DNA from 4 places in the Dorea ammoniilytica genome. Region 4 is predicted to be linked to each of the others. Evidence: predicted binding sites of a transcription regulator. Region 4 holds the regulator's gene; each other region holds the start of a gene.
The links. The regulator HrcA, encoded in region 4, represses chaperone genes, less so after heat shock. The targets are predictions, from matches to a motif close to TGTTAGCACTCNNNNNNNNNGAGTGCTAACA.

Region 1: OCV65_RS07400 (co-chaperone GroES) is a predicted target of HrcA. The motif match lies at 1,789-1,819, and genes of this name have one in related genera.
Region 2: OCV65_RS03000 (Hsp20/alpha crystallin family protein) is a predicted target of HrcA. The motif match lies at 5,763-5,793, and genes of this name have one in related genera.
Region 3: htpG (molecular chaperone HtpG) is a predicted target of HrcA. The motif match lies at 2,033-2,063, and genes of this name have one in related genera.

Annotation. Positions count from the first base shown of each region.
Region 1 covers NZ_JAOQJV010000007.1:95,311-102,841, forward strand. The annotation lists gene groL (chaperonin GroEL) at 1-1,457, opposite strand, end outside; gene OCV65_RS07400 (co-chaperone GroES) at 1,471-1,755, opposite strand; gene OCV65_RS07405 (hypothetical protein) at 1,872-2,177, opposite strand; gene codY (GTP-sensing pleiotropic transcriptional regulator CodY) at 2,239-3,021, opposite strand; gene topA (type I DNA topoisomerase) at 3,144-5,219, opposite strand; gene dprA (DNA-processing protein DprA) at 5,260-6,378, opposite strand; gene OCV65_RS07425 (YifB family Mg chelatase-like AAA ATPase) at 6,375-7,531, opposite strand, start outside.
Region 2 covers NZ_JAOQJV010000002.1:169,249-176,779, reverse strand. The annotation lists gene OCV65_RS03030 (response regulator transcription factor) at 1-318, opposite strand, end outside; gene OCV65_RS03025 (hypothetical protein) at 477-809, shown strand; gene OCV65_RS03020 (DUF3877 family protein) at 888-1,421, opposite strand; gene OCV65_RS03015 (threonine aldolase family protein) at 1,445-2,470, opposite strand; gene OCV65_RS03010 (threonine/serine exporter family protein) at 2,514-3,722, opposite strand; gene OCV65_RS03005 (sodium-dependent transporter) at 3,749-5,104, opposite strand; gene OCV65_RS03000 (Hsp20/alpha crystallin family protein) at 5,250-5,675, opposite strand; gene OCV65_RS02995 (DUF2798 domain-containing protein) at 5,831-6,316, opposite strand; gene OCV65_RS02990 (LysR family transcriptional regulator) at 6,465-7,352, shown strand; gene OCV65_RS02985 (ferritin-like domain-containing protein) at 7,382-7,531, opposite strand, start outside.
Region 3 covers NZ_JAOQJV010000010.1:42,072-49,602, forward strand. The annotation lists gene OCV65_RS08675 (ABC transporter permease) at 1-1,963, shown strand, start outside; gene htpG (molecular chaperone HtpG) at 2,175-4,223, shown strand; gene OCV65_RS08685 (M24 family metallopeptidase) at 4,344-5,417, shown strand; gene OCV65_RS08690 (4-hydroxybutyrate dehydrogenase) at 5,457-6,572, shown strand; gene OCV65_RS08695 (zinc ribbon domain-containing protein) at 6,595-7,065, shown strand; gene OCV65_RS08700 (PRD domain-containing protein) at 7,121-7,531, opposite strand, start outside.
Region 4 covers NZ_JAOQJV010000001.1:42,562-50,092, forward strand. The annotation lists gene OCV65_RS00200 (polysaccharide deacetylase family protein) at 1-171, shown strand, start outside; gene OCV65_RS00205 (replication-associated recombination protein A) at 223-1,539, shown strand; gene hrcA (heat-inducible transcriptional repressor HrcA) at 1,638-2,681, shown strand; gene grpE (nucleotide exchange factor GrpE) at 2,750-3,364, shown strand; gene dnaK (molecular chaperone DnaK) at 3,378-5,255, shown strand; gene dnaJ (molecular chaperone DnaJ) at 5,592-6,770, shown strand; gene OCV65_RS00230 (ornithine cyclodeaminase family protein) at 6,794-7,531, shown strand, end outside.

The DNA.
Region 1 (7,531 bases), on a different contig from region 4:
TCTACATACTCTTCTTTGTATGCATCGAATCCAATACCTGGCTCCTGCTCTCTTACTTTATTAATGATAACTGCGCCTTCGAGTCCTGCATTAGCGGAAATGTGGAACAGCGGTGCTTCAAGAGCTTTCAGGATAATGTTAGCTCCTGTCTTCTCATCACCTGCCAGAGTCTCTGCAAGCTTAGCAACCTTCTTAGAAGCGTGAATGTAAGCAGATCCGCCACCTGCGATAATTCCTTCTTCTACTGCTGCCTTTGTAGCTGCAAGAGCATCTTCCATACGAAGCTTAGCTTCTTTCATCTCTGTTTCTGTAGCAGCTCCAACACGGATAACAGCTACGCCACCTGCAAGTTTTGCAAGTCTTTCCTGTAATTTTTCTCTGTCGAAATCAGATGTAGTCTCTTCAATCTGAGTTCTGATCTGAGCAACTCGAGCCTCAATTGCATCTTTCTCGCCCATACCATCTACAATAACTGTGCTTTCTTTTTCAACCTTAACAGACTTAGCGCGACCAAGCTGATCGATCGTAGCATCTTTCAGATCAAGTCCTAATTCTTCAGAAATCACCTGACCACCTGTCAGTGTAGCGATATCTTTCAGCATCTCTTTTCTTCTGTCACCATAACCCGGAGCCTTAACACCTACAACGCTGAATGTACCACGCAGTTTGTTAACGATCAGAGTTGTAAGAGCCTCTCCTTCGATATCTTCTGCGATGATAAGCAGTTTAGCACCAGACTGTACGATCTGCTCAAGTAATGGTAAAATATCCTGAATGTTTGTAATCTTCTTATCTGTAATCAGAATGTATGGATCATCCAGTGTAGCAATCATCTTCTCCATATCATTAGCCATGTAAGCTGAAATATATCCACGATCGAACTGCATACCTTCTACCAGGTCAAGCTCTGTATGCATTGTCTTAGACTCTTCAATTGTGATAACGCCATCGTTAGATACCTTTTCCATAGCGTCTGCAACCATCTGTCCTACTTCATCATCACAAGAAGAAACAGCTGCAACTCTCGCAATCTGCTGCTTATCTGTAACCTTGCTTGACATCTCTTTGATAGCTTCTACTGCTACATCAGTTGCTTTCTTCATACCTTTACGAAGTACGATCGGATTAGCACCTGCTGCCAGGTTCTTCATACCTTCGTTAACCATTGCCTGTGCAAGTACAGTAGCTGTAGTAGTACCGTCACCTGCTACGTCATTAGTCTTAGATGCGACTTCACGAATGAGCTGCGCACCCATGTTCTCGAATTCATCTTCCAGTTCAATATCTTTTGCGATCGTAACACCATCATTTGTAATGAGCGGCGCGCCAAAAGACTTACCAAGTACTACGTTACGTCCTTTTGGTCCTAATGTTACTCTTACTGTATCAGCCAGCTGATTCACACCAGCTTCCAGTGCCGTTCTGGCGTCATGTCCATATTTGATTTCCTTTGCCATGATTAATTCCTCCTTATTCTACAATTGCAAGAATATCGCTCTGTTTAACGATAATATATGTTTCTTCATCTACTTCTACATCTGTGCCTGCATATTTAGAATAAATAACCTTCTGTCCAGGCTCTACATGCATCTCAACTTCTTTGCCATCTATAACTCCACCAGGTCCTACTGCAATAATCTCTGCCTGCTGCGGTTTCTCTTTTGTCTGTCCCGGTAATACGATACCTGACTTTGTAGTCTCTTCTGCAACCAGCTGCTTCAACACAACTCTGTCTCCTAATGGTACTAACTTCATTTTATATTCCTCCTTCAATAAAGTTCATTTATCTGTTAGCACTCACAAAAAGAGAGTGCTAAAAACTTTCTAGATATAAAATAGCACTCTCTCTTTATTTTGTCAACACACTTTATTTAGTTTAGACTATTTTTATAAAATCCATTTTCAATCTGAAATATCAGAATATTCCCTTCATCCCCCAGATAGCGTTCCAGGACCATGCCATCGCATTCTTCTACATTCTCACCATCGGTTAGCTTGCAGTTATATACTGCATCCAGAGAAATCACATCTACCTCTTCGCCTCGGAGAAGCATCTTTAACGTCTCCTGATCTTCATTACCGAATAATACTTTACAGTAATGTATCCGATCTTCCATCACTCCGTCTTCGAGGATCATCTGCTTCATCTGGAGCTCTGCTGAGCATCCTTCACACATCTCTCTGCCGCCTCCTTTTCCAGAAACAGTAAAAGGTATCAGTTGCCCGATACCCTTATACTTATTTTTCTTTTTCAGCTTTTATACGTTCCAGTTCTGAAAATACATGATCATTCACAACTTTGATGTAAGTACCTTTCATGCCTGATGAACGAGACTCGATCACGCCCGCACTTTCAAACTTACGAAGTGCATTAACGATAACTGATCTGGTAATCCCCACTCTGTCAGCAATCTTACTTGCTACCAGAATACCTTCGGTTCCATCCAATTCTTCAAAAATATGAATAATAGCTTCCAGTTCCGAGAAAGACAGTGTACTGATCGCAGACTGTACAATCTGTTCCTTTCTGCTTTCCTCTGCACTCTCCTCGTTTACAGAACGGAGCATCTCCAAACCTACAACTGTAGTACCATACTCACTGAGAATAATGTCATCAATCTCATACTCTGATTCCTGTTTGTATATAAACAGGGTTCCAAGTCTCTCACCGGCAATTTCGATTGGTGTGATCAATGCCTGATAACTCTTCGCCACTTCTTCAGAAAATCCAAGAGTCTCCAGATTGACATTCTCTTTGGTAGACAGGATGCCTAGAAGTCTCTCATTCAGCATCTCGTCAATAAACGCTCCCACTTCTCCGCGAAGAAGCTCCGTGATGATACCAACACCCTTGCAACATCCGATACCAAGCACTTTGCCCTTTTTACTGATTACCAGTGCATTGGAATCCAGAATATCTGTCAATACGCGGCAGATATCATTAAAGACCACTTTACTGGAGTTATTATTGTGCAGTAATTTGTTAATCTTTCTAGTTTTATCTAGCAATTGCACGCCCATTCATATCACCTTCCTTATATTGGATATAGTAGCACACAATTGTATCAATTTCAACTATAAAGAGTTGTAATTTGTATATTTTTCTGAATTTTCGGAATTAAACTAAAGTCTACTGAAAATTACTAGTTATCACTACTTTTTTGTTCTACATAGCCGCACTGTTCATCCGCACAGACAAGCTTATTGCCTTTTTCCAGCATGTACCCTCCACACTTCGGACATTTTTTCTCAGATGGTTTCTGCCATGACATAAAATCGCATTCCGGATAACCTTCGCATCCGTAATATCGTCTGCCTTTTTTTGTCTTGCGGTATACAATCTCCTTACCACATTTCGGACATGCAACACCCACCTTTTCCAGATAAGGTTTCGTATTGCGGCAATCCGGGAACCCAGGACACGCCAGAAATTTACCGTGTGGCCCATATTTGACTACCATATTACGACCACATTCTTCACAGATTACATCCGTAACTTCATCCTCTATCTTGACGCTTTCCAGTTCCTTTTCAGCCTTCTTAACGGCTGCTTCCAGATCTGGATAGAAATTCTCGATAACAGATTTCCATTCCACTTTTCCTTCAGCCACGCAGTCCAACAGACCTTCCATATTGGCTGTGAAATTCACATCCACAATTGCCGGGAAGGACTCTTTCATAATATTATTGACCACTTCACCGATCTCTGTCATATACAGATTCTTACCTTCTTTTGCCACATATCTTCTGGCAATAATGGTAGAAATGGTTGGCGCATAGGTACTTGGGCGTCCGATACCGAGTTCTTCCAGCTTGCGTACCAGGGATGCCTCTGTATAATGTGCCGGCGGCTGCGTGAAATGCTGCTTCTTATCAAAATGGTCACAAGACAGCTCTGAATCCTTATCCAATGACTTGAGTAGTACATTATTTTCAGGTTTTTCTTCTCCGGACTCTACATATACCGAACGGAATCCTTCAAATACAATCCGAGATGCAGCTACCGTAAACCGATATTTCCCTGCGCCAATCTTAACCGAAGTAGTTTCATATTTTGCTGCCTTCATGCGGCTTGCCACAAATCGTTTCCAGATCAGCTGATAAAGTCGGAACTGGTCTCTTGACAATGACTCTTTTACCATAGCAGGTGTTCTGGTAATATCTGTTGGTCGGATAGCCTCATGCGCATCCTGAATCTTCTTATCATCTTTTGCTGTTGTGCTGCCGCTTCCAACATATTCTTCTCCGTAATTCTCAGCAATATAAGACTTTGCAAGTGCATCTGCCTCTTCTGAAATACGGGTAGAATCCGTACGAAGATATGTGATCAGACCTACGGTTCCACTGCCTTTGATCGTAATACCTTCGTATAGCTGCTGCGCAATGCGCATGGTCTTCTGAGTGGCAAAGTTCAACGCATTCGAAGCTTCCTGCTGCATCGTACTTGTGGTAAACGGAACCGGTGCTTTCTTCAGACGTTCTCCCTTTTTAACATTTTCCACATAATAATCTTCATGTTCAAGCTCCGCAAGGATCTGATTCACTTCTTGTTCCGAATGAATGGTCATCTTCTCATCAGCAGTGCCATAGAACTTGGCTGTAAGCGGCTTACGCTCGCCTTTCACCTTAAGACAGGCATCAAGACTCCAGTACTCTTCCGGGATAAATGCGTTAATCTCTTCCTCACGATCGGCAATGATACGAAGTGCAACTGACTGCACACGTCCCGCACTCAAGCCCCTTTTCACTTTTGCCCACAGAAGCGGACTGATGCGGTAACCTACCACACGGTCAAGAGCACGGCGTGCCTGCTGTGCATCTACCAGATTCATATCAATCTCACGTGCATTCTTAATAGAAGACTTAACCGCATTTTTCGTAATCTCATTAAATGTAATACGATATGTCTTTTTATTCTCTAATTTCAGCGCATGCATTAGATGCCATGAAATAGCTTCTCCCTCGCGGTCCGGGTCAGTTGCGAGATATACTTTATCTGCTTTCTTTACTTCTTTACGAAGCTCTGCCAATATCTCCCCCTTACCACGGATTGTAATATACTTCGGCTCATAGTCATGCTCCACATCAATACCAAGCTGACTCTTTGGCAGGTCTCTTACATGTCCGTTTGATGCCATAACTGTATAATTGCTTCCAAGGAATTTTTTAATTGTTTTAACCTTTGTAGGCGACTCCACAATTACCAAATAATGCGCCATATTATCTATACTCCTTTAATTTCATGCGTTCAGAACGCTTTTATGCTTTTACAAAATGATTTCTGGATATCTCTCTGATATATCCTTTCATTTCCAAAGACACAAGGGCATGAACCATATCTGTTCGTTTCATCCCGCTTTCCGCCTGCAATGTATCCAGGCTCTTTGGAAACAAACCAACGGTAGCATACAACAATTTTTCTGGACTTTCAAGCACTTTTTCATTTTTCACCCGATCAGAAGGTGAATTTGTATGATTTTTTAACAATTTAAGGTCTTCCTGTTCCAGCAGGTATTTCGGGCTCAGAAGCGGAACTGCACCGTCACTGATGATCCTGTTACACCCTTTACTGAGCTCACTGGTAACCGGTCCCGGAAGTGCATAAATCGTCTTTCCCTGATCCAATGCAAATGCTGCCGTGATAAGAGATCCGCTCTTTTCTTTTGCCTCCATTACCAATATCATGTCCGCAAGCCCGCTGATCATGCGATTTCTGGCTGGAAAATATTCCCGCAGCGGTGCTGTCCCCGGTGGAAGCTCTGACAGAATGCCCCCATGCTTCTGCAGATCTATGTAAAGTCCTTTATTCTCTTTCGGATAGCATACGTCCACGCCGCATCCAAGCACGCCATAAGACTCTCCCCCTGCCTCAATGGCTGCACGTTGCGAGATACTGTCTACCCCTCTTGCCATACCGCTGATCACCTGCACTCCGGCAAGCGCCAGATTCTCTGCATGGATGATCGACAATTCTTCCCCATAAGGCGTACATCTCCTGGCACCCACGATGGCTGCTGTCGGTCTGTCTTCCGCCGGTAGCTTTCCCTTTACGTAGATTCCATAAGGCATCTTGATCAGATTTTTGAGTCTCTTCGGATACGCTTCGTCAAACCAGGTAACAAGGCGTACTCCAAGTCTCTGACCCTGTTCATAAAGTTCCTCTACATCCTGCGTTCTTGCCCAGTTCTGCAAACGGTCAATCTCCTCTGCTTTCAAAAAATGAAGCTGCTTTTTCTGTCTTTCTTCTATATAATATATCCCATTATACACTTCTCTGGCACTGCCCCAGTGTTCCACCAGCGCACGCTTCTTATCATCCGTTAATGGGCGCATTCCAGCAAGCCACCATTCATACTTATATTCTTCCGTATCTCTCATACTCTTCCCCAATACTTCTTATCCATACTTCGGTAAACAAGTGCCTCCTGCAAATGCGCTATCCCTATGCGTTCTTCTCCTTCCAAATCTGCAATTGTACGTGCCACCTTTAATACTTTATGATAGGTTCTCGCATTTAATGAAAATCTGTCATAAGCCTGTCTCATCATTCTCTTTTCTTCTCTTCCAAGCTCACAATCTCTTAACAGACGTTCCCCGGAAAGCTCTGCATTATACACAAACTCTCCGTTCTTCGCTCGATCCATCTGACGTTTTCTTGCTTTTTCAATCCTTCGTCGAATAGCTGCCGAGCTTTCTGCCAGTTCTTCCCTCTCCAGATCTTCATAAGCCACACCCTGTACCTCTGCACAGATATCCATCCTACCAAGGAACGGATAGCTGATTTTCCCCTGATACTGTCGAATCTGGGATATCGTACATGTGCACTTATTCAGGTCAGAAAAATATCCGCAGGGACACGGATTCATGGCTGCCACCAGCATCACATCTGCCGGATAAATGATCACGCCATGATTTCTGACAATCCGCACTTCCCGTTCCTCCAATGGCTGACGCAACACCTCAAGTACAGATCGCTTAAATTCCGCCAGCTCATCCAAAAACAGCACACCTCCACTGGCGAGTGTAAGTTCACCGGGTTTGGGCCAGGCTCCTCCCCCTAACAATGCCGCCTTTGTCACTGTCTGATTCACCTCACGAAACGGACGTTCCATGACCAATGGCTGCTCTGACTTAATCATCCCTGCCACACTATATACTTTGGTAATCCTAAGGCTCTCTTCTCTGGTAAGCGCCGGAAATATCGTAGGAATTCTTTTGGCTATCATAGACTTGCCACTGCCCGGTGGTCCCACCATCAACAGATTATGTCTGCCGGCCACTGCGATCTCTGCAGCGCGCTTCATGCCAGACTGTCCGGAAATGTCCGCAAAATCTCCCTGTCCTGCAACCACTTCTCTCTCGAATAGTGTATCTGTCTTTTTGATACATCCAATGGTTTCACCTTGAAGCAATTGTCGAAATATCTCGCCCAGAGATTTAATACCACAGACGCACACTCCTTCCACAAGCCTTGCTTCCCGTTCATTGGCAGACGGAACAACCAGACATCTCACCTGCTGTTCCTTCGCCT
Region 2 (7,531 bases), on a different contig from region 4:
ACTGAACGGCTTGGAAATGTACTCGTCCACACCAAGTTCAAATCCCTGCAGCTCATCACGCTCCTCAGATCTGGCTGTCAGCATGATGATCGGCACTGTGGAGTCTCTGCGGATCTCACGGCATGTCTGCCATCCGTCCATCCTCGGCATCATCACATCCAGAATCACCAGATCGATCTTCTGCTCATAGAAAATGTCCATCGCTTCCATTCCATCCCCTGCTTCCAATACCGAATAGCCTTCTCTCTGAAGGAAATCCTTTACCAGTTTACGCATTCTGCTCTCATCGTCTACTACCAATATCTGTATATTACTCATCTAACCACCCTGCCCTCTTTGTATCATAATGGGGATTTCTGCCCTGTATCTTACGTTTAGTGTAGCACAGTTTTATGATGCTTTTGTGAATTTTTCTTCGCTTTTTCACAATTTTATGGTAGTATATCCGTAGAATCAAAAAAGAGGAGACGATTATTATGAAGTGTCCAATTTGTGGTGATACATTAACCCCTAGCAAAAAGAATCCTGATTACATGCTGTGTCACAGCTGCCGTAAGAAGTTCCGCCTTCCAAAAAAGCATACCACAGCACCCGCGAAGACCACACCGGTAAGAACCGAGCCAGTGAGTTCGGATGAAGATAACGATGATGATGTAGAATTCCATTTCCGTTATGCCAATATTCCACCAAAGGAAGTCCGCGAAAAGCAGGAGCGAGAGATGCGCAAAGCATACGACGAACTTCTTTCTATCGGAAAAGAAGAAAAAGAAAAGAAGAGACATGGTTTCTTCCACAGAAGAAAAAAATAAATATATGTTTTCAGGGCTATGATTAATCAAACACTTTTGATTAATCATAGCCCTGTCTTGTTTATAAGTCTTGTATTATTAGAAATCGAAATCCGCGTAATCTTCCGGCAAAAATCTGTGATAAATGATATGGCATCCTTCATCTTTAAAACAATAATAATACGGATCACCAACGTTTTCCGGAAAACGGATCAGATAATCGAACTCTCCGTTATCGATATTCTCACAGCTCACACCATCCGCATGACGGTCAAACAGTGCGCGGATCTGTTCCATTGTTGTACCATGCTGCCACAATAATTCTACCAGTTCTTTGATAAATTCATTGGCTCCCATATGCTCATGTACATACTCACTGCCTTCTTCCAGAATGTGGAAGCAGAATCTGTCGCCTTTGTGTGTAACTGTAAGCATGCCAAGCTTCGCTGTCATATCCTCCGGAAAATGTGCCAGCCTTTCCTGCATAGCATCCACGCTGTCCTCTGCATCAAACAGATGATTCAGCGAACTCAGCGGATAGTACAATCTGACAGCCTCCTTACGATAACCAAGCTTTGCCTGCTCTTCCTTCATCAGGTCGATCAGATTCTTCTCTAATTTTGAATATCCCATGCTGTATTTCTTCCTCCATACACTTAGATAAGCTCAATTAATGCGTTCAGTTCTTCTTCTGTGGTTCCCCAGCTTGTAGCAATACGCACAACTGTATGGGTCTCATCGTATTTCTCCCAGAATCCAAACAATGCTTCTTTCTCCAGCTCTTTCTTCTTATCATTTTCCAGGATCACGAAGATCTGGTTCGTCGGAGAATCAATCAGAAACTTATAACCTTTTTCCCTGAATGCTTTTTTCAGCTTTTCTGCCATATCAATCGCATGTTTGCTGATCTCAAAATACAGATCATCGGTAAATAACGTATCGAACTGTACGCCAAGAAGCCGTCCTTTGGCATTCAATGCACCATGCTGTTTTACCGTAGTAAGGAAATGCTTCGGCATATTTCCATGGGTAAATACAACCGCCTCGCCGCACAGTGCACCCACCTTTGTGCCACCAATATAAAACACATCACACAGCTTTGCAATATCCGGAAGTGTTATATCCGTGTCCTTACTCATCAGACCGTATCCGAGTCTTGCTCCATCCATGAAGAGTGGAATCTCATACGTTTTGCATACAGAAGACAGGGCTTCCAGCTCCGCTTTTGAATACAGTGTTCCATATTCTGACGGATGTGAAATATACACCATACCCGGACGCGCCATATGTTCATGATTATCATCTGCATAATAATCCTTCAGATACTGTTCCAGATCTCCTGCATCAAGCTTGCCGTTCACATGTGGAATTGTCAGCACCTTATGTCCTGTGTACTCGATTGCTCCCGCTTCATGGAAATTCACATGCCCCGTATCCGCTGCCACTACTGCTTCATAACCTGCAAGCATGGCATCAATTACGATCTGATTAGTCTGTGTACCTCCGGTCAGAAACTGCACCTGACCACCGGCAAGTTCACATGCTTTCAGAATCTTCTCTGCCGCTGATGCGCAGTATGGATCGAAGCCATATCCCTTTGCCGGCTCCTCGTTTGTCTCCAGCAGACGCTCCAGGATCTTCTTATGAGCTCCTTTATTATAATCGCATTCAAATGATAACATCTGTATTCTCCTTTCTGATTTTTCCTTCTTCCTGATGCTTTTATTATTCTTTTTGTTTGTATACATATTGACTGGCAATATCTACCAGCAGAAAGCCAAATGCTATAGCAAGGCAGGTTGTTGCAAGAGTAATTGCCTGCTGATTTGCCATCACATAGTCTCCCTGCTCAAGCCCATACATCATATAGAACAGGCTTGCCCCCGGTACCACAGGCATGATAGATGTCGTCAGGAAAATGGTAGCCGGTGCCCGATGGTATCTGGACATGATAAATGCATAGGCTGCTACCACAGCTGCCGCTACTATCGTGCAGATAAATGCATCCCCATGAAAATACTGTGCGATCAGATATGCTCCCCAGGTCATGCTGCCACCAATCCCAACATAAAACGCCTGTTTATCGGCCGCCTTGAATAACCATGCAAATCCCATACTTGCAATGCCACAGGATATCAGCTGTACCGGCACACTGGGAGTCAGACACATTTCATACATCTCTCCCCGAAACAATATCATTGCAAGCTCCGCGCCACAGGCAATCCCCACAGCTCCGACAAAAGCATGAATAATATTCAAAAATCCGGACAGATATGCACGGCTTACCAGATCCCGAAGACCGTTCGCAACGCACAGTCCACTGATCAGTACCATGCTGAGCCCCAGGCATGTACGGTCAGGATGATTGCCGAACCCCAGATGATATGCTCCAAATATCCCCGCCGTAGCCACAAACGACACGATCAGATTATAAGCGACCAGATTATGCTCTTTGCGTTTCAGGCGCCGTCCAAACCACACCAGTACCAGCACAGTAACCACAATTCCCACAAGTGTATCTTCCAGATCACATCCAAAATACACGCCAAATCCAACACCGCCCATGAGGGAAGCCAGGTACTCAATATACGCCGGCTGTTTCTTACGGCTCATCACCCCATCATACTTCTCCTGAATCTCTGCAACAGACGGCTGGTTCCTGCAGATATAGCGGGAAAGATTATTCAGATAATCCAGACGATCATAGTTAAATCCTGTCCTGTGGACCCTGCGCACCTGCGTAATAAACGTTCCGTCTTTCGATCTGATCGTTACCTGAATATTACTCTGAATCGCGAACACGCTACACTGCCCAATATCGTAGCTCTCCAGCATACGATACATACTATCTTCAACCCGGTTCGTCTCCGCACCGCTCTTGATCATCTCTTTACCTATATTAATGATCTCATTTAACAGCAATTCATAATCCATGCTTGTTTATACCTTTCTGTTACTTATCAAATTAATCCCTGAACGATAATAATCAGGATCAATATCGGAAGTATAAACTGGAAGTATGGTTTCAGCCATTTACCAAAACGTAATCCAGTTCCCTGATTACATTCATCCAGATATTTATCAAATCCCCATCCCATCTTAGTCACACAGAACAGCAGATAGATGAGGGAACCAATCGGCAGAAGCAGGTTGCTGACAATAAAGTCCTCGCTGTCCAGCACATCTCTTCCTCCGATCAGATGGAGATTGCTCCATACATTATACCCAAGTACACATGGGATACTGGCAACAAGTACGATCACACAGTTGATCACAGATGCTTTCTTACGTTCTATGCCAAACATATCCATGCTGAATGAAATAATATTTTCAAATACTGCAATAACAGTAGAAAAGCTTGCAAATACCATAAACAGGAAGAACAGTGCTCCCCATACGCGTCCACCCGCCATATTTACAAATACATTCGGAAGCGTCACAAAAATCAGTGACGGACCTGCATCCGGCTGTACTCCATATGAAAAACATGCCGGGAAAATGATCATACCAGCCATCAGTGCTACAAATGTATCCAGTCCGCAGATGCTTGCTGCCTCTCCCGGAAGGGTGTGATCCTTAGACATATAACTTCCGAAAATCTCCATTGCCGCAATTCCAAGGCTCAGTGTAAAGAATGCCTGATTCATCGCGGCGGTTACCACATTACGGATGCCGACTTCCTGAATCTTATCCACACTTGGAACCAGATAGAACTTCAGTCCTTCTCCCGCACCCGGAAGCACCAGGCTGTGTACTGCCAGTACCAGGATCAGCACCATCAGTGCCACCATCATGAACTTACTGATCTTCTCCAGACCATCCTGCAGTCCCTTAGAACATACAAAGAAACCAGCCACAACAGATACTACCATCCATGCGCCCATCTGTCCCGGTGATGCAAGCAGTCCTCCGAATACTGCCCCTACCTGATCTGCATTCATTCCCGGCTTAAATTCTCCTGTCAAAAATTTAAAAAAGTAGCTGATCATCCAGCCGCATACCGTTGTATAATACATCATCAACACATAACACCCAAGGATGCAGAACCATCCGTGAATATGCCATTTGCTGCCAGGCTTCTCAAGCGCCTTGTAACCCATAACCGCACTTTTACGACTCGCGCGTCCTACCGCAAGCTCCATAGTTAATACCGGAAGTCCCATGCTTACCAGGAAAATCAGATATAATAATACAAAAAAACCGCCTCCGTTCTGTCCTGCCACATATGGAAATCTCCATACATTGCCGATACCGATCGCACATCCTGCACTAACCAACAGGAAGCCCAGACGGCTCTTAAAGCTCTCTCTTTTCATTGATTCTCATTTCCTCCAATTCTTTCTCTTTTTCGTACCGCCCATTATAACACATTCCCGCAAAAAATGGCATAAAAAATGGAGACCGGAATCTCCGATCTCCATCTATAATAAAGCACTCATTGTGCGAACTTTCCGCATTTCATTACTCAATGGTAATAAACTTCGGCTCTTCTTCGACTTTCTTGATCTCTTTTGGCACGATCAGCTTCAGCACTCCATCATTAAATGCTGCCTTGATATCCTCCTGTGTCAGATCCTCGCCTACATAAAACTGTCTGCTGCAAGTGCCTGTGTAACGCTCCTTATGAATACATTTACCTTTGGCTTTCTTCTCCTCATCAGTCTCATTATTATGAGCCGTGATTGTCAGATAACCGTCCTTCAGATCTGCCTGAATATCAGACTTGCTGTAACCCGGAAGATCCATCTCAATCAGATAGTTGCCGTCTTTCTCGTAAATATCAGTCCGCATTACCTGCGTCTCTGTGCGCTCCTGACTGCGTCCATAAAACGGATCACGAAACATATTATCAAATAAACTGTTATAACCTCTGTTAGCCAATACCATAAAGCATCCTCCTCATCTATAGCTATCGGGATCTTCGTCCCTCAAGTGTGTTTGTTTTATTTGCTATATATATTATATAACACACTTTGTTAGCACTGTAAAGAGATGAGTGCTAATTTAATTATAAACTTTCTATAAACCTAATATTCTATAAATTACTCCGCAAGTATGGTTCCTACTGGAAATGCCGTACGGAATACTTTTCTCACAAGCGGTCCCGCAACGATCAGCTGAAACGGCAACGCCATAATAAAGTTCTTCGGAATATTGGTCAGCCAGATGATTGGCAGTGCACTCCACTCTCCTGATCTCACGCATGCTTCCATTCCGCCATAAAACGACATGATAATTACCATCGGAACTACCATACAGCAAGATACTGCAATCACTTTTTTCATCGTACTGCTGTCCGGGTTTACCAGAAAACGGAATGCAAATCCTTTTGCCGGACCAGACACTACAAACCAGTCACACAGCATCGCAAAGACATAGGCGATCGGGAATCCAAGCCACGCTTCCTTTATCGTCTCCACATTCAAAATTCCCATATGTAATGTTACATTATAAATACTCATCCACAACACCATCGTAAAACACATCATAATCGTGTAAATCAAACTTTCTCTCTTATGCATCGGCATATCATTTTCCTCCTGTCATTCTTATTGTCTTTCAGATACAATCAAACATTTTACAACAGAATGCTTTGTATTAGAATTCAAAAAATGCTATTATTAATAACAGAAACGAATTAATAATAATTCATTTTCGATTTTCAGGAGGTATATCATGACGATATTTCAAATAGAATGTTTTCTGGCCGTGGCTGAACATCTGAACTTCGCCAGGGCTGCTACGCAGTTAAATGTCTCTCAGCCGGCCATTACAAGACAGATCCATACATTAGAAGCAGAACTGGGTACCCAACTTTTTATCCGCAGTACAAGAATGGTACGACTCACGGAAAATGGACGTATTTTCCAGTCAGATGCCCAGCTTATAGTGAATACTTCCAGACGTTCCGTCCAGCGTTTTGCCAGCCAGGACGAGTCTAAAATCATCGATTTTCATATTGGCTGTGCCAATCCTCTGCACATGGAATTACTTTCTAATGCACTGGAACAGATGAAAGACATTTATCCGATGCTCCACCCAAAGGTTCTCATTCTTCCGGAAACACATTTTCCAGATGCCCTGAAAAGGGAAGCTTTGGACGTTGCTGTGGGATTCCACGCTCCAGGTGTCAAAGATTCTCTTCATTATAAAGAGTTATGCCGTCCACACTTTGCCTGTCTGTTCCGGGACACGCTGCCACTAAACCAGAAGCATCAGGTCACCGCAGATGACCTGAACGATTATGCCATCATTCTGTATGATCCGGGCGTGATCTCCCCAACCATCTACAACGGGCAATGGGAATATGCAAAAGACAAGAAACCGTCCCAGTTATATTACTGTGAAACAACAGAAAATGCGCTCCTTCTGGCTGATGCAGGATACGGCGTAGCGCTTCTTCCAGATATCCGCCTCCCCGCATATCAGCACCTAACGAAGCGCACTCTCTGTAATAATGATATATATTCTTTTGGATTATATTACAAATCTTACCGGAATAAGCCTTATCTCCGCGACTTTATCCGGATACTGCATGGTGACGAGTCTACTTTTCAGACTTAATCATGATCCACTTCCGCTGCCCGGCATTTTTACTTCATCCCATTCACCATTTTATACTTATACAGCATTTCTGCATGATTCTGTTCTTCTACCTGAATGTCCGCCAGCAGCTTCCTGACTTCTGTATTTCCAAATGCAAATACGTTAGTATTATATTCTCCTGACACCAGTTTTTCCGT
Region 3 (7,531 bases), on a different contig from region 4:
TTCAGATACGAAAGCCGCACTGGATGCATCTGAGGCAGCGCTGGCGTCAGTACCGGCGCAGCTGACAAGTGGACAGGAGCAGATTAATGCCGGCTGGCAAGAACTGTCGGAGAAGGAACAGGAACTGGAAAAAGGGATGTCTGAGATTACGGAAAATGAGAATAAGATCTCAGATGCAAAACAAGATTTGGAAGAAGGCAGAACAAAAGCAGCACAGGATATTGCGGATGGGGAAGATAAGATTGCAGATGGTGAGAAAAAGATCGATGATATCCCGGAGGCAGAATGGTATATTTATGACAGAAGTACATTGCCGGAGTACAATGGTTATGGGGAGAATGCAGATCGGATGAAGGCTATAGGAAAAGTCTTCCCGGTATTGTTCTTCTTGGTAGCCGCTCTGATCAGTCTTACCGGTATGACTCGTATGGTAGAAGAACAACGAGTACAGATTGGTACGATGAAAGCACTTGGATATCGCAGATCAACAATTGCTATGAAGTATATTGGTTATGCGTTTTTGGCAACTATCACCGGAAGTATTCTCGGAGTGTTGGTTGGTGAGAAGATTTTGCCGTATATAATCATTTATTCATATGGTATTTTATATCATCACATTCCGGAGATTCTGGTGCCATATGTGCCGTCATACGGTATTATGGCATCGGCAGCAGCAATTGTGTGCACTTTGATGGCAACAATTTTTGCCTGCTATAAGGAACTGGGAGCACAGCCGTCTGAGCTGATGCGTCCTCCGGCTCCTAAAGTAGGAAAAAGGGTTTTCATGGAACAGATTCCGTTTATATGGAAACGATTGAATTTCTCGTGGAAATCTACAGTACGCAATTTGATGCGGTATAAAAAGCGCTTCTTTATGACAATATTTGGCATTGGTGGCTGTATGGCGCTGATGATCGTGGGATATGGACTTAGGGATTCTGTATATGAGATTGCAGATATACAGTATTCTGAGATCCAGCTTTATGACGGTCAGATCGTGCTGCAGGAAGATTTGGATGAGCAGGATCGAGAACACCTGAATACATTTTTGGATACGGACAAAGACGTAGTGTCTTATATGGATGCTTATATGAAGAGCATTACACTTAAGAATGGAAAGAAAGAGCGTCAGGCTTACATTACGGTGTTTGGAGATGTGAAAAATATAGGACGGTATGTAGATTTTCACGACCGGAAATCAGGTGAGAAATACAAACTGACAGATGATGGCGTGATCATCAGTGAAAAGACTGCTAAGCTTCTAAACGCTAAAGTGGGAGATCGTATCACGATTCAGGATGAGAAAAACGGCGATAAAGAACTTACCATTTCTCATATATGTGAGAATTATATGGGACATTATATCTATATGACACCAGCTTATTATAATAAGGTGTTTGGTACAATGCCGGAGTATAACAGTGTTTTGTTTGAAACGGATGATTCTTATAGCCAGACACAGGTAGAAGACGTTGGCGAGAAGATTATGAAACGGGATGAAGTTTTAAGTATCAGCTATGTTCATGATATTCAGGAACAGTTGGATGAAATGCTGTCCAGCCTTAATCTTGTTATTATTGTATTGATCATTTCAGCAGGAATGCTGGCATTTGTTGTACTTTATAATCTTAATACGATCAATATCACAGAGCGGCAGCGGGAATTAGCTACATTGAAGGTATTGGGATTCTACGACGGAGAAGTGGCACAGTATGTATTCCGTGAAAATATTCTGTTGACGTTTATCGGCGCAGCAGTGGGTGTTGTGCTTGGCAAGGTTCTGCATTTGTTTACGATTCAGACGGTGGAAGTAGATGCAGCTATGTTTGGACGTAGTATCTATCTGCCGAGTTTTATTTATAGTCTGTTGTTTACCGTGGGATTTTCATTGTTGATCAACTGGATCATGTATTTTAAACTGAAGAAGATCAATATGGTGGAGTCCTTGAAGAGCGTAGAGTAAATCTTCTTGAAGATGCTCCGGTGGACCTGGAAGACAGATTTAATAAACAGTTTATAAATTTAAGGAAATTATTAGCACTCTTTTTGAAAGAGTGCTAATTTTCTATTGACTTTTAAATTTTACAGTATTATCATAATTTTTGTACATAAAGTACGGGAAAAAGGGCTGGCAGGCTCTGATATTATATAGAATAAAAACAGGAGTGATAGACATGGCAAAAAAAGGTTCATTATCAATCAGCAGTGAGAATATTTTCCCAATTATTAAAAAGTGGGTATATTCCGATCATGACATTTTCTTCCGTGAGATGGTGTCGAATGGATGTGACGCGATCACTAAGCTTAAGAAGTTGGATATGATGGGTGAATATCAGCTTCCGGATGATTACAAACCACAGATTCGTGTTGTTGTAAGCCCGGAAGATAAGACTTTGAAGTTTATCGATGATGGTCTTGGCATGACAGAAGATGAAGTTGAAGAATATATTACCCAGATTGCATTTTCCGGTGCAACAGAATTCCTGGAGAAGTATAAAGATAAGACATCAGAAGATGATATGATCGGTCATTTCGGTCTTGGATTCTATTCTGCATTCATGGTTGCCGATGAGGTTCATATTGATACACTTTCTTATAAAGAAGGGGCAAAGCCGGTACACTGGGTAAGTGACGGAGGCACAGAATATGAGATGTCAGAAGGCGATAAGGAAGGTGTTGGTACCGAGATCACACTGTTCCTGAATGAGGATAGTTTACAGTTCGCGAATGAATACCGTGCAAGAGAAGTACTGGAGAAATATTGCTCATTTATGCCTGTTCCGATCTATCTGGAGAAGGCGAATGCGGAGCAGGAGTATGAGACTATCGATGAGGCAGATTTGAAAGAGGATGACGTAGTCGTAGAGCGTATCCATGAAGAAGCCAAGATGGAAGAAAAAGAGAATGAAAATGGTGAGAAGGAGATGGTAGAAGTATCTCCTGCCAAGGATAAAGTTAAGATCAACAAGCGTCCGGTACCGCTTAACGATACGACACCGTTGTGGACGAAACATCCGAATGAATGCAGCAAAGAAGACTACATTGATTTCTACCGCAAGGTATTTATGGATTACAAGGAGCCATTGTTCTGGATTCATCTGAACATGGATTATCCATTCAACTTGAAAGGTATCCTGTACTTCCCGAAGATTAATACCGAATATGATTCTGTAGAGGGAACCATTAAGCTGTATAACAATCAGGTCTTTATCGCAGATAATATCAAAGAAGTAATTCCGGAATTTCTGATGGTATTAAAGGGAGTGATTGACTGCCCGGATCTGCCACTGAACGTATCCAGAAGTGCTCTGCAGAATGATGGATTTGTTAATAAGATCGCGGATTATATTTCCAAGAAGGTTGCAGATAAGCTGAGCGGAATGTGCAAGACAGACAAAGAGTCTTATGAGAAGTATTGGGATGATATCAGTCCGTTTATCAAGTTTGGATGCCTGAAGGATGAGAAGTTCTGTGATAAGATGACAGATTACATCTTGTTCAAGAATATTGATCATAAGTATCTGACACTGAAAGAGTGTGTAGAGAATAATGGTGGCAAGCTGGAAGATAAGAAAGCAGAGAAGCCGGAAGGTGACAACGCTGAGAATAAAGAGCAGACTACCATCTACTATGTGACAGATGAACAGCAGCAGAGCCAGTACATCAATATGTTCCGTGCGCAGGGACAGGATGCTGTGATCCTGTCACACAACATTGACTCTCCGTTCATTACACAGTTAGAGCAGCGCAATCCGGAACTGAAGTTCCAGAGAATTGATGCGGATGTCAATGCATCTTCTAAGGAAGAAGTATCTGAGGAAGAGAAGGAGGCATTCCAGAAGACAACCGATGAACTGGTTGCACTGTTCCGTAAAGAGCTTGGCAATGAGAATCTGGAAGTGAAGGTAGAGAAGATCAAAGATGAGTCTGTGGCAGCTATGATCACACTGTCAGAAGAAAGTCGCCGTATGCAGGATATGATGAAGATGTATGGTATGGCAGGTATGGATCCGTCTATGTTTGGAACGACCGGCACACTGGTACTGAATGCGAATCATCCGCTGGTACAGTATGTACAGGCACATAAGGATGAAGAGAATACAGGTATCTTCTGTAAGCAGTTATATGACCTGGCTATGCTGGCGCATAAGCCGTTATCACCGGAAGAGATGACAGCTTTCGTACAGAGAAGTAATGAGATTATGCTGAAGCTTGCAAAATAATGTGATATAATGAATCCGTCGATGGTGATGACTATCGGCGGATTTTTGTACAGGTCGAATAGGTGCCAGCCTGCTCGATTATTGAGGTTATGAGATTCCATTTCACAGGAGGATAAGCAAATGAATACAAGAACAGAACGCATTATGAAGGCATTGGAAGAACGTGGATTAAGCCAGATGTTGGTAGTAGATCCGATGTCTATTTATTATATGACAGGAATTTACATTGAACCATATGAGCGTTTCTTTGGACTGTTGTTAAGAAAAAATGGGGAGCATGTATTATTTTTGAATAACTTGTTTACCATTCCGGACGGTGTGGAGCTGAAGCAGGTATGGTACAGTGACACGGATCCAGTCATGGATTATGTGATGGAATATATCGATAAAGGCAGTAAATTAGGCGTGGATAAAGATATCAAAGCAAGATTCTTATTGCCACTGATGGAAAATCAGGCAGCTACAGGATTTGAGAATTCTTCTCTGGCAGTGGATCTTACCCGTGGTATTAAGGATGAAGAAGAAAAAGACAAGATGCGTGCAGCATCTAAGGTCAATGATCAGGCTATAGCGAGATTCCGTGAGCTTGTAAAAGAAGGCATTACAGAGAAAGAGATCGCTGATCAGACTCTTGAGATCTACAAAGAACTGGGAGCAGAGGGATTCTCCTTTGATCCGATCGTGTCTTTTGGAGCCAATGCAGCCGATCCGCATCACATGCCAGATGATACGGTGCTGAAAGCAGGAGATGTGATCCTGTTTGATGTGGGATGTATCAAGGACGGATACTGCTCTGATATGACACGTACCTTCTGCTATAAAGAAGTAACAGCGAAGAATAAAGAGATCTATAATCTGGTACTGAATGCAAATCGTTCAGCTATCGCAAAGATCAAACCTGGCGTACCGCTTTGTGAACTGGATAAAACAGCCAGAGATATTATCACTGAAGCAGGATACGGTGAGGGATTCAATCATCGTCTGGGACATTTTATCGGATTGTCTGAGCATGAGTTTGGTGATGTATCGTTGACAAATGAGACAAAAGCAGAGCCTGGCATGATCTTCTCTATTGAGCCTGGTATTTATTTGCCGGGAGATACAGGAGTTCGAATTGAGGATCTGGTACTGGTAACAGAAGACGGTGTGGAAGTGCTGAACTCTTATACTAAAGAACTGCAGGTTATTGAATAAAACGATAGATTTGAAGGAAAGACACGGAGGATATGTGCAATGAAGTTATTTCAGCAGAAGACGGTAATTAACAAATGTGAGACGGCAAAAGAATTTGCAGAGGCGTATCAGATTGGCAAGGGAGATTTTATCCTGGCGAGCAAGAGTACCTATGATGCGTATTTTACGCCGTTAGGTCTGGATGCCCATGTGGAATACAAGAGCGAGTATGGAAAAGGAGAACCGACGGATGTGATGATCGATGCGCTGATCGCAGATTATAAAGCATCCGGATGTGACCGTATCATAGCGATCGGTGGCGGTGGAGTCATCGATATGGCTAAGATTCTGGTGCTGGAAGGTGAACATACTGCTGAGCAGGTGTACCGCAGACAGGTACCTCTGAAGAAAGCGCATACCCTGATTGCAGTACCTACCACTTGCGGTGCAGGATCAGAAGTGTCCAACGTATCTATCGCAGAATTGACCAGTATTCACAGTAAAATGGGATTAGCGGACGACAGCATTTTTGCGGATGAGGCAGTGCTTGTGCCGGAGCTTTTGACCAAGCTTCCGTATTCATTTTTTGCTACCAGTGCGATTGATGCATTTATCCATGCCATCGAATCTTATGTGTCACCAAAGGCAACGCTGTATACACGGATGTTCAGCAACCAGGCAATGGAAATGATCCTGGATGGATTCCAGAAGATTGTGGAGCATGGACCGGAATATCGCATGGAGATTCTGGATCAGTTCTTGATAGCAAGTGATCTTGCCGGTGTGGCATTTGGCAATGCGGGAACAGGTGCGGTGCATGCTATGTCCTATCCGCTGAGTGGTGAGTATCATGTGGCACACGGCGAAGCCAACTATCTGTTCCTGACAGCTGTATTTGCAGAATATCAGAGAGTGAATCCAGATGGAGAATTAAAAGAGCTGAATGAGCATCTTGCCGGACTTCTTCACTGCGAAGTAGATCAGGTATATGTAGAAATCGAGAAGCTCTTAGATAAGATCATTGCCAGAAAGAAGCTTCATGAGTATGGCATGACAGAGGATCAGATCCAGAGCTTTGCAGAAGGCGTAGAGCAGAACCAGCAGAGATTGCTGAACCAGAGCTATGTAAAGTTTAATGTGGAGCAGATGGTGAAGATCTATCGTCAGCTGTTCTGAGATAATAAATGGAGGCAGGAACATGGGCTTTTTTGATGATGTGAAGAACAGCCTGACAGAGAAAAGTCAGGATCTGAGCAAGAAGGCGAAAGATACGACAGAGATTTATCGCCTGAATAATGCGAATAAATCTATGGAAAAAGAAGTTGAGAAGCTTATCTATCAGATTGGATTAAGATACTATGCAAATCACAAAGACGAGTGTGAAGAGAAATGTCCGGATCTGATTGAACAGATTGATCAGCTTTATCAGACAATGGAGGCGAATAAGCAGCAGATTGAGCAACTTTCAATGGTTGAGGTATGTCCGAACTGTGGTAAGAAACTGGACCCGAATGCGAAGTTCTGTGTGAATTGCGGAACAGCTATCAATCGTGAGCCAGCACCGGCTACACCGAATCCGTCAGGAAAGGTGTGCGCCGCCTGCGGAACGCCACTGGAAGATGACGCTGCATTCTGTACTAATTGCGGAACTCCGGTGAAGAATGATTAAAATAATTATAGAAGATAAAAGCCATGGCTCAGAGCTATGGCTTTTATAGGTTCTCTTAACTTTCTTCATTCTGCTGATAGTAAGGCAGGAATATCTCTATAACATATCCCATTTCACTGGCAGGAATCTGTACGGAAAATAATTCAGTGATGATCTCAAAATTTTTCTCCAATACATTGAATAGTGTCGCATGCTGTTTGATCAGTATACGTGCTTTTGGATAGACGAACGGCTCTTTTCTTATACAACGTTCCAAAGCAAACGATGTATGAAAAATGAATTTGATCAACAGGTCGTCCGAATACGGAATGGACAGATCCTGCAAAATGTTCAACAGAACATGGAACAGAGCCTGGCATGCCTTTTCTGGATTCAGGAAGACCAACGATTCAGACAGCAGCTTTTCCTGAATATTCTGAAGAAGTTCCTGCGCCGGTGTCTCTACCGAAGTCTCTGCCGTGACCTG
Region 4 (7,531 bases):
GAGAATCAAGATGAGATCGTAAATAAAGTAGTGACGGAGGCAGAAGAAAATGATATTATTCTATTGCATGACTGTTATAAAAGTTCGGTAGAAGCCGGCCTCCGGATTGTAGATATTCTTCAGGAGGAAGGCTTTGTGTTTGTAACGGTAGATGAATTACTATTGAACTGATGAAATGAAAATGTTAAGAATACAAAAGAGAGTTGAAAGGACAGATCTAAGATGGATTTATTTGAATATGTAAGAGAAAAGAATCTGGAGAAGGAAGCACCGCTGGCGTCACGGCTTCGTCCTACGACGTTGGAAGAGGTGGTAGGACAGCAGCATATTATAGGAAAGGATAAGCTTTTATATCGAGCTATTAAGGCGGACAAGCTGAGCTCCATTATCTTCTATGGACCGCCGGGAACTGGTAAGACGACGCTTGCTAAAGTGATCGCACATACGACCAGCGCGGATTTTAAACAGATCAATGCTACAGTTGCAGGCAAAAAGGATATGGAGGATGTAATAAAGAAAGCGCAGGATCTGAAAGGAATGTATCAGAAGAAGACGATCCTTTTTGTAGATGAGATTCACCGCTTTAACAAAGGACAACAGGATTATCTGCTTCCGTTTGTGGAGGACGGTACGATCATACTGATCGGAGCAACGACTGAGAATCCGTATTTTGAGGTGAACAGTGCGTTGATTTCCAGATCCAGTATTTTTGAACTGAAACCGCTGAGTAAGGAAGATATTAAAAAGCTTTTGGAACGTGCGGTATATGATGTCGAAAAAGGTATGGGAAGCTACTGTGCAGTGATCGATGAAGAGGCACTTGATTTTCTGGCAGATGTGGCAGGCGGTGATGCGAGAAGTGCACTGAATGCGGTAGAGCTTGGCATCCTTACTACGGAACGGAGCACCGATGACAAGATCCATATTACGATCGATGTGGCTGCTGAATGTATCCAGAAACGAGTCATGAATTATGATAAAACCGGAGACAATCATTACGATACCATTTCCGCATTTATCAAAAGCATGCGTGGCTCGGATCCGGATGCGGCAGTTTATTATCTTGCTAAGATGCTTTATGCCGGCGAGGATATTAAGTTTATTGCCAGACGTATTATGATCTGCGCGGCAGAAGATGTGGGTAATGCAGATCCGATGGCGCTCACTGTGGCAGTCTCGGCATCACAGGCAATTGAGCGGATCGGTATGCCTGAGGCACAGATCATTCTGTCTCAGGCAGCAACTTACGTGGCAACTGCACCAAAGAGCAATTCTGCGGTTAATGCGATTTTTGAGGCAATGGATAATGTCAGGAAAATGAAGACCACAGTGCCGTCATATCTCCAGGACGCCCATTACGGCGGTGCAGCTAATATGGGACGAGGCATCGGTTATAAATACGCACATGATTATCCGAATCATTATGTGGAACAGCAATATCTTCCGGATGAGATCAAGGATGAGAGATTTTACCATCCAAGTGATAACGGACATGAGAAAGATATCAAAGAATGGATGAATTTTCTAAAAAATGTATAAACGGTGTTGACAAATGAAACACCTGGTGATAGATTAATAACTGTAAAGATTAGCACTCGAAAGAAGCGAGTGCTAATAAGCTGAAAGGAGGAAGCCAGATGCAGGCAAGAGAAGAGTTAAGCGAAAGAAAGCTTACGATATTGCATGCGATTATCCAGACATATCTGGAGACAGGTGAGCCGGTAGGTTCCAGAACGATTTCCAAGTATTCGGATCTGAATCTGAGCTCAGCGACCATTCGTAATGAGATGGCCGACCTGGAAGAACTGGGTTACATCCTGCAGCCACACACATCTGCCGGAAGGATTCCATCAGATAAAGGATACCGCTTATATGTGGATATGCTGATGGAAGAGAAAGAGCAGGAGCTCAATGATATGCAGGAGCAGATGCTTGAGAAAGCCGACAAGATGGATCAGTTATTGAGTCAGGCAGCAAAGGTTCTGGCGAATAACACGAATTATGCGACGATGGTTTCCACACCAGTGAATAATGCAAATAAGATTAAGTTCATTCAGTTATCCAACGTGGATGAAGAACAGTTGCTTGCAGTTATTGTGCTGGGAGGTAACGTGATCAAGAACAAGATCATTACCATGGATGAGCAGCTTAGTAATGAGAACCTGCTGAAGCTTAACATGCTTCTTAATACGAGTCTGAATGGCATGTCTATTGAAGAGATTAATCTTGGACTGATTGCCAGACTGAAGGAGCAGGCAGGTATTCACAGTGCAGTAGTCAGTGATGTGTTGGACGCAGTTGCAGATGCCATCCAGGTAGATGACGGTATGCATATTTATACCAGCGGCGCGACCAACATTTTCCGTTATCCGGAGTTATCCGATAAGCAGAGTGCGCAGGAGATCATCAGTGCTTTTGAAGAGAAGCAGCAGTTATCCGAACTGGTGACACAGACACTGGCACAGGAAGACAACACAGGTATTCAGGTATACATCGGTGATGAGACACCTGTACAGACCATGAAGGATTGCAGTGTTGTGACAGCTACATACGAGTTGGGAGAAGGAATGAAAGGTACGATTGGTATCATCGGACCAAAGCGTATGGATTATGAACATGTATTAAAATCGCTGAAGAAGCTACAGAGCGAACTGGATGCGATTTTCCATAAATCAGAATAGAAGAGAAAGGTGGTATACCATTGGAGAAAGAAAAAGATATTCATCATACAGAAAAGACTCAGGAAGAGATGGTAAAAGAAGCTGTAGAAGAAGCTAAAAAAGCGGCTTCAGAAGCAGAAGCTGAGAAGCCTGAGGCTGAAGCCGAAGAACAGAAAAGTTCAGAGGAAGCAGCGGAACAGGCAGAAGCCGATAAAGAAGAAGCTTCAGAAGGAAAGAAGGGAAAGCTTTTCGGTAAGAAGAAAAAAGACAAAAAGGACGAGAAGATTGAAGAGCTGACAGACAGACTCACTCGTCAGATGGCAGAGTTTGATAACTTCCGCAAGCGTACAGAAAAGGAAAAGTCCCAGATGTACGAGATTGGTGCGAAAGATATCATAGAGAAGATCCTCCCGGTTGTTGATAACTTCGAAAGAGGTCTTGCAGCAGTGGCAGAGGACGACAAAGAAGATCCATTTGTTCAGGGAATGGATAAGATTTACAAACAGTTGATGACCACCCTGGATGGTATCGGTGTGAAACCGATCGAAGCAGTTGGTCAGGAATTTAACCCGGATTTCCACAATGCAGTGATGCATGAGGAGAATGAAGAAGCCGGTGAGAATACGATCACCGAAGAATTCCAGAAGGGTTATATGTATCGTGACTCCGTAGTGAGACACAGTATGGTAAAGGTTGCAAATTAAGGAGGAAATAGACATGGGAAAAATTATTGGTATTGATTTAGGTACAACAAACAGTTGTGTAGCTGTTATGGAAGGTGGTCAGCCGACCGTTATTGCTAATACAGAAGGAGCAAGAACAACACCATCTGTTGTAGCATTTACAAAGACAGGCGAGCGTCTGGTAGGTGAGCCTGCAAAGCGTCAGGCAGTAACTAATGCAGAGAAGACAATCTCTTCTATCAAGAGAGAGATGGGTACAGATTATAAAGTAACGATTGATGGTAAGAAATATTCTCCACAGGAGATCTCAGCAATGATCCTTCAGAAGCTGAAAGCTGATGCAGAAGGATACCTCGGTGAAAAGGTTACAGAGGCAGTTATCACTGTTCCTGCTTATTTCAATGATGCTCAGCGTCAGGCTACCAAGGATGCAGGTAAGATCGCAGGACTTGATGTAAAACGTATTATCAATGAGCCTACAGCAGCAGCACTTGCTTATGGTCTTGATAATGAGAAAGAGCAGAAGATTATGGTATACGACCTTGGTGGTGGTACATTCGATGTATCCGTAATCGAGATCGGTGATGGCGTTATCGAAGTACTTTCTACAGCTGGTAATAACAGACTTGGTGGAGATGACTTCGACCAGAAGATTACAGATTATATGCTTTCTGAGTTCAAGAAACAGGAAGGCGTAGATCTTTCTACAGATAAGATGGCACTGCAGAGACTGAAAGAAGCAGCTGAGAAAGCTAAGAAAGAACTTTCTTCTGCAACAACAACTAATATCAACCTTCCATTCATCACTGCAACAAGTGAAGGACCGAAGCATTTTGATATGAACCTTACAAGAGCTAAATTCGATGAATTAACTCACGATCTGGTAGAGAAGACAGCTGAGCCTGTAACAAGAGCTCTGGCAGATGCTGGTATTACAGCTTCTGAACTTGGTCAGGTACTGCTGGTAGGTGGATCTACACGTATCCCGGCTGTACAGGACAAAGTAAGACAGATGACAGGCAAAGAGCCTAGCAAATCTCTGAATCCTGATGAGTGTGTAGCACTTGGTGCTTCCGTACAGGGTGGTAAGCTTGCAGGAGATGCCGGCGCAGGTGATATCCTTCTTCTTGATGTTACTCCACTTTCACTGTCTATTGAGACAATGGGCGGTGTGGCTACAAGACTGATCGAGAGAAATACTACAATTCCTACTAAGAAGAGTCAGATCTTCTCTACAGCAGCTGATAATCAGACAGCTGTAGATATCAACGTAGTACAGGGCGAGAGACAGTTCGCAAGAGATAACAAATCCCTTGGACAGTTCCGTCTGGATGGTATTCCGCCGGCAAGACGTGGTGTACCACAGATCGAAGTTACATTTGATATCGATGCCAACGGTATTGTAAATGTATCCGCTAAGGATCTTGGAACAGGTAAGGAACAGCATATTACAATCACAGCTGGTTCTAATATGTCTGATGATGAGATCGATAAGGCTGTAAAGGAAGCAGCAGAGTTCGAAGCTCAGGACAAGAAACGTAAAGAAGCAATCGATGCTAAGAATGATGCAGATGCTATGGTATTCCAGACAGAGAAAGCTATGGATGAAGTTGGCGACAAGATTGATGCTGCAGACAAGGCTGCTGTTGAGGCAGATTGCAAAGCACTGAAAGAGCTTCTTGAGAAAGTAAATATGGATGATATCTCCGATGCACAGGTTGCAGAAATCAACGCTGGCAAAGAGAAACTGATGCAGAGTGCACAGAAGCTGTTTGCTAAGGTATATGAGCAGTCACAGGGTGCACAGGGCGCAGGTCCTAACCCAGGAGCAGGCGCAGGTCCGAATCCGGGACCGGCTCCGGAAGGATTTGACGGAGATGACGTTGTAGACGGAGATTATAAAGAGGTATAATCCTTGAGTGACCAGAAACTGGTACTAAGGTGGTTCTGCTGGGCCGGTGGAGGTGACGAAACCGGTCTGGCAGATTTCTTTGTATAAAAATATTTATGATGCCAGGGTCAAAAGGTCTAAATCCACATGAGCTCGCTCATAAGTGGATGAAAGACCTTGGAACCCGCCCCAATATGAGCCTAAAAGTGGGATGCTAATCCCACGATATGCGAATAATTGGGAGGATTGTGGGAGTGCATAGCACGGAACAATCCGCAGGCATCATAGTTGGGGGCTTTTGACCCCAACATCATATTTATGTAAAAACTGCATGTTTTGAATTAAGGAGAAGTGGTTATGGCGGAGAAACGCGACTATTATGAGGTGCTTGGAGTCAGCAAGGATGTTGATGATGCAACTCTGAAGAAAGCATACAGAAAGGTTGCTAAGAAATACCATCCGGATATGAATCCGGGAGACAAGGAAGCTGAGAAGAAGTTCAAAGAAGCTTCGGAGGCATATGCTGTACTTAGTGACCCGGAGAAGAGAAGACAGTATGATCAGTTCGGTCATGCGGCATTTGAAGGCGGTGCAGGTGGTGCCGGCGGATATGGTGGATTTGATTTTAATGGTGCTGATTTTAGCGATATATTCGGAGATATATTTGGAGATTTGTTTGGCGGCAGCCGCAGAGGCGGCGGTCGTGCAAATCAGGGGCCAATGAAAGGTATGAACATTCGTAAAGCAGTGCGCATCACCTTTGAAGAGGCTGTGTTTGGATGTGAAAAAGAGATTGATGTAGTATTGAAAGATCCTTGTACCAAGTGTAATGGTACCGGAGCTAAGCCGGGTACTTCACCGGAGACCTGTAGCAAATGTGGCGGCAAAGGTCAGGTTGTCTATACACAGCAGTCATTGTTTGGTATGGTACAGAATGTACAGACTTGTCCGGACTGTGGCGGAACCGGTAAGATTATCCGTGAGAAGTGTCCGGATTGTGGAGGTACGGGATATACATCCAGCAGAAAGAAGATTTCGGTATCGATTCCTGCAGGTATTGATAATGGTCAGAGTGTACGTATTCGCGAAAAGGGTGAACCAGGTGTAAATGGTGGACCGAGAGGAGATCTGCTGGTAGAGGTGGCTGTATCCAGACATCCAATCTTCCAGAGACAGGATATGCATATCTTCTCTACCGTACCGATTTCCTTTGCACAGGCAGCACTTGGCGGTGATGTGAAGATTAAGACGGTAGACGGGGATGTTATTTATACGGTTAAGCCAGGCACAAAAACGGATACGAAGATTCGATTAAAAGGCAAAGGTGTACCGTCTGTACGTAATTCTCAGATCCGTGGAGATCACTACGTAACGCTGGTAATCCAGACACCGGAGAAGCTGAGTGCAGAGGCGAAAGAGGCATTGCGCAGGTTTGATGAACTGTCCGGTAATTCACTGAATCAGAATCTGGATGACAAGAAGCACAAAGCGAAGAAAAGTTTCAAAGAAAAAGTAAAAGAAGCGTTTGAAGATTAACGGATTTGTGCATAGGGGGATATATGATCTTACTCAGTAAAGAAGAAATAGAAAAGCTGATTGATCCAAATGAAATGATGGATCAGATTGAAGAGGCATATCGCTTGTATGGAGAGAATCAATTCTTCATGCCGCCTCGTCCGGTGATTGAACATGATAATAAGTCGTTGATTTATATGCCATGCTATACGGATGAGGTGATTGGCACCAAGATTCTGACGATATTTCCGGAGAATTCAAAGCTTGGACTTCCGTCTATTGATGGCGTAATCCTGCTGAATAATGCTGTGACAGGTGCTCCGGAAGCATTGCTTGACGGACAGTCTGTGACTGCTTGGAGGACAGGTGCAGTTGGCGGTGTGGGTATCCGTCATCTGTCACGTAAGGATTGCCATACAGTAGGCGTCATAGGAGCAGGAGTGCAGGGATTCCATCTGGCATTATATGCATGCGCAGCCAGAGATATCCATACCGTATACATTTACAATCACAGTGACAGAGATCTTACAGATTTTATTGCAAGATTGGAGAAAGCGATTGATAATCCGAATACAAAAGTGGTATGGTGTAAGAAGACAGAAGAACTGGTGAAACACAGTGATATTATCTGTACCGCTACACCATCCGCCGTTCCGGTACTTCCGAACGATAAGGAACTGCTGCGTGGCAAATGTATTATCGCAATCGGATCATACACACCGGAGATGCGTGAGATACCGGATGCCATCTGGGATCTGACGGATAAGGTATATATCGAGCTT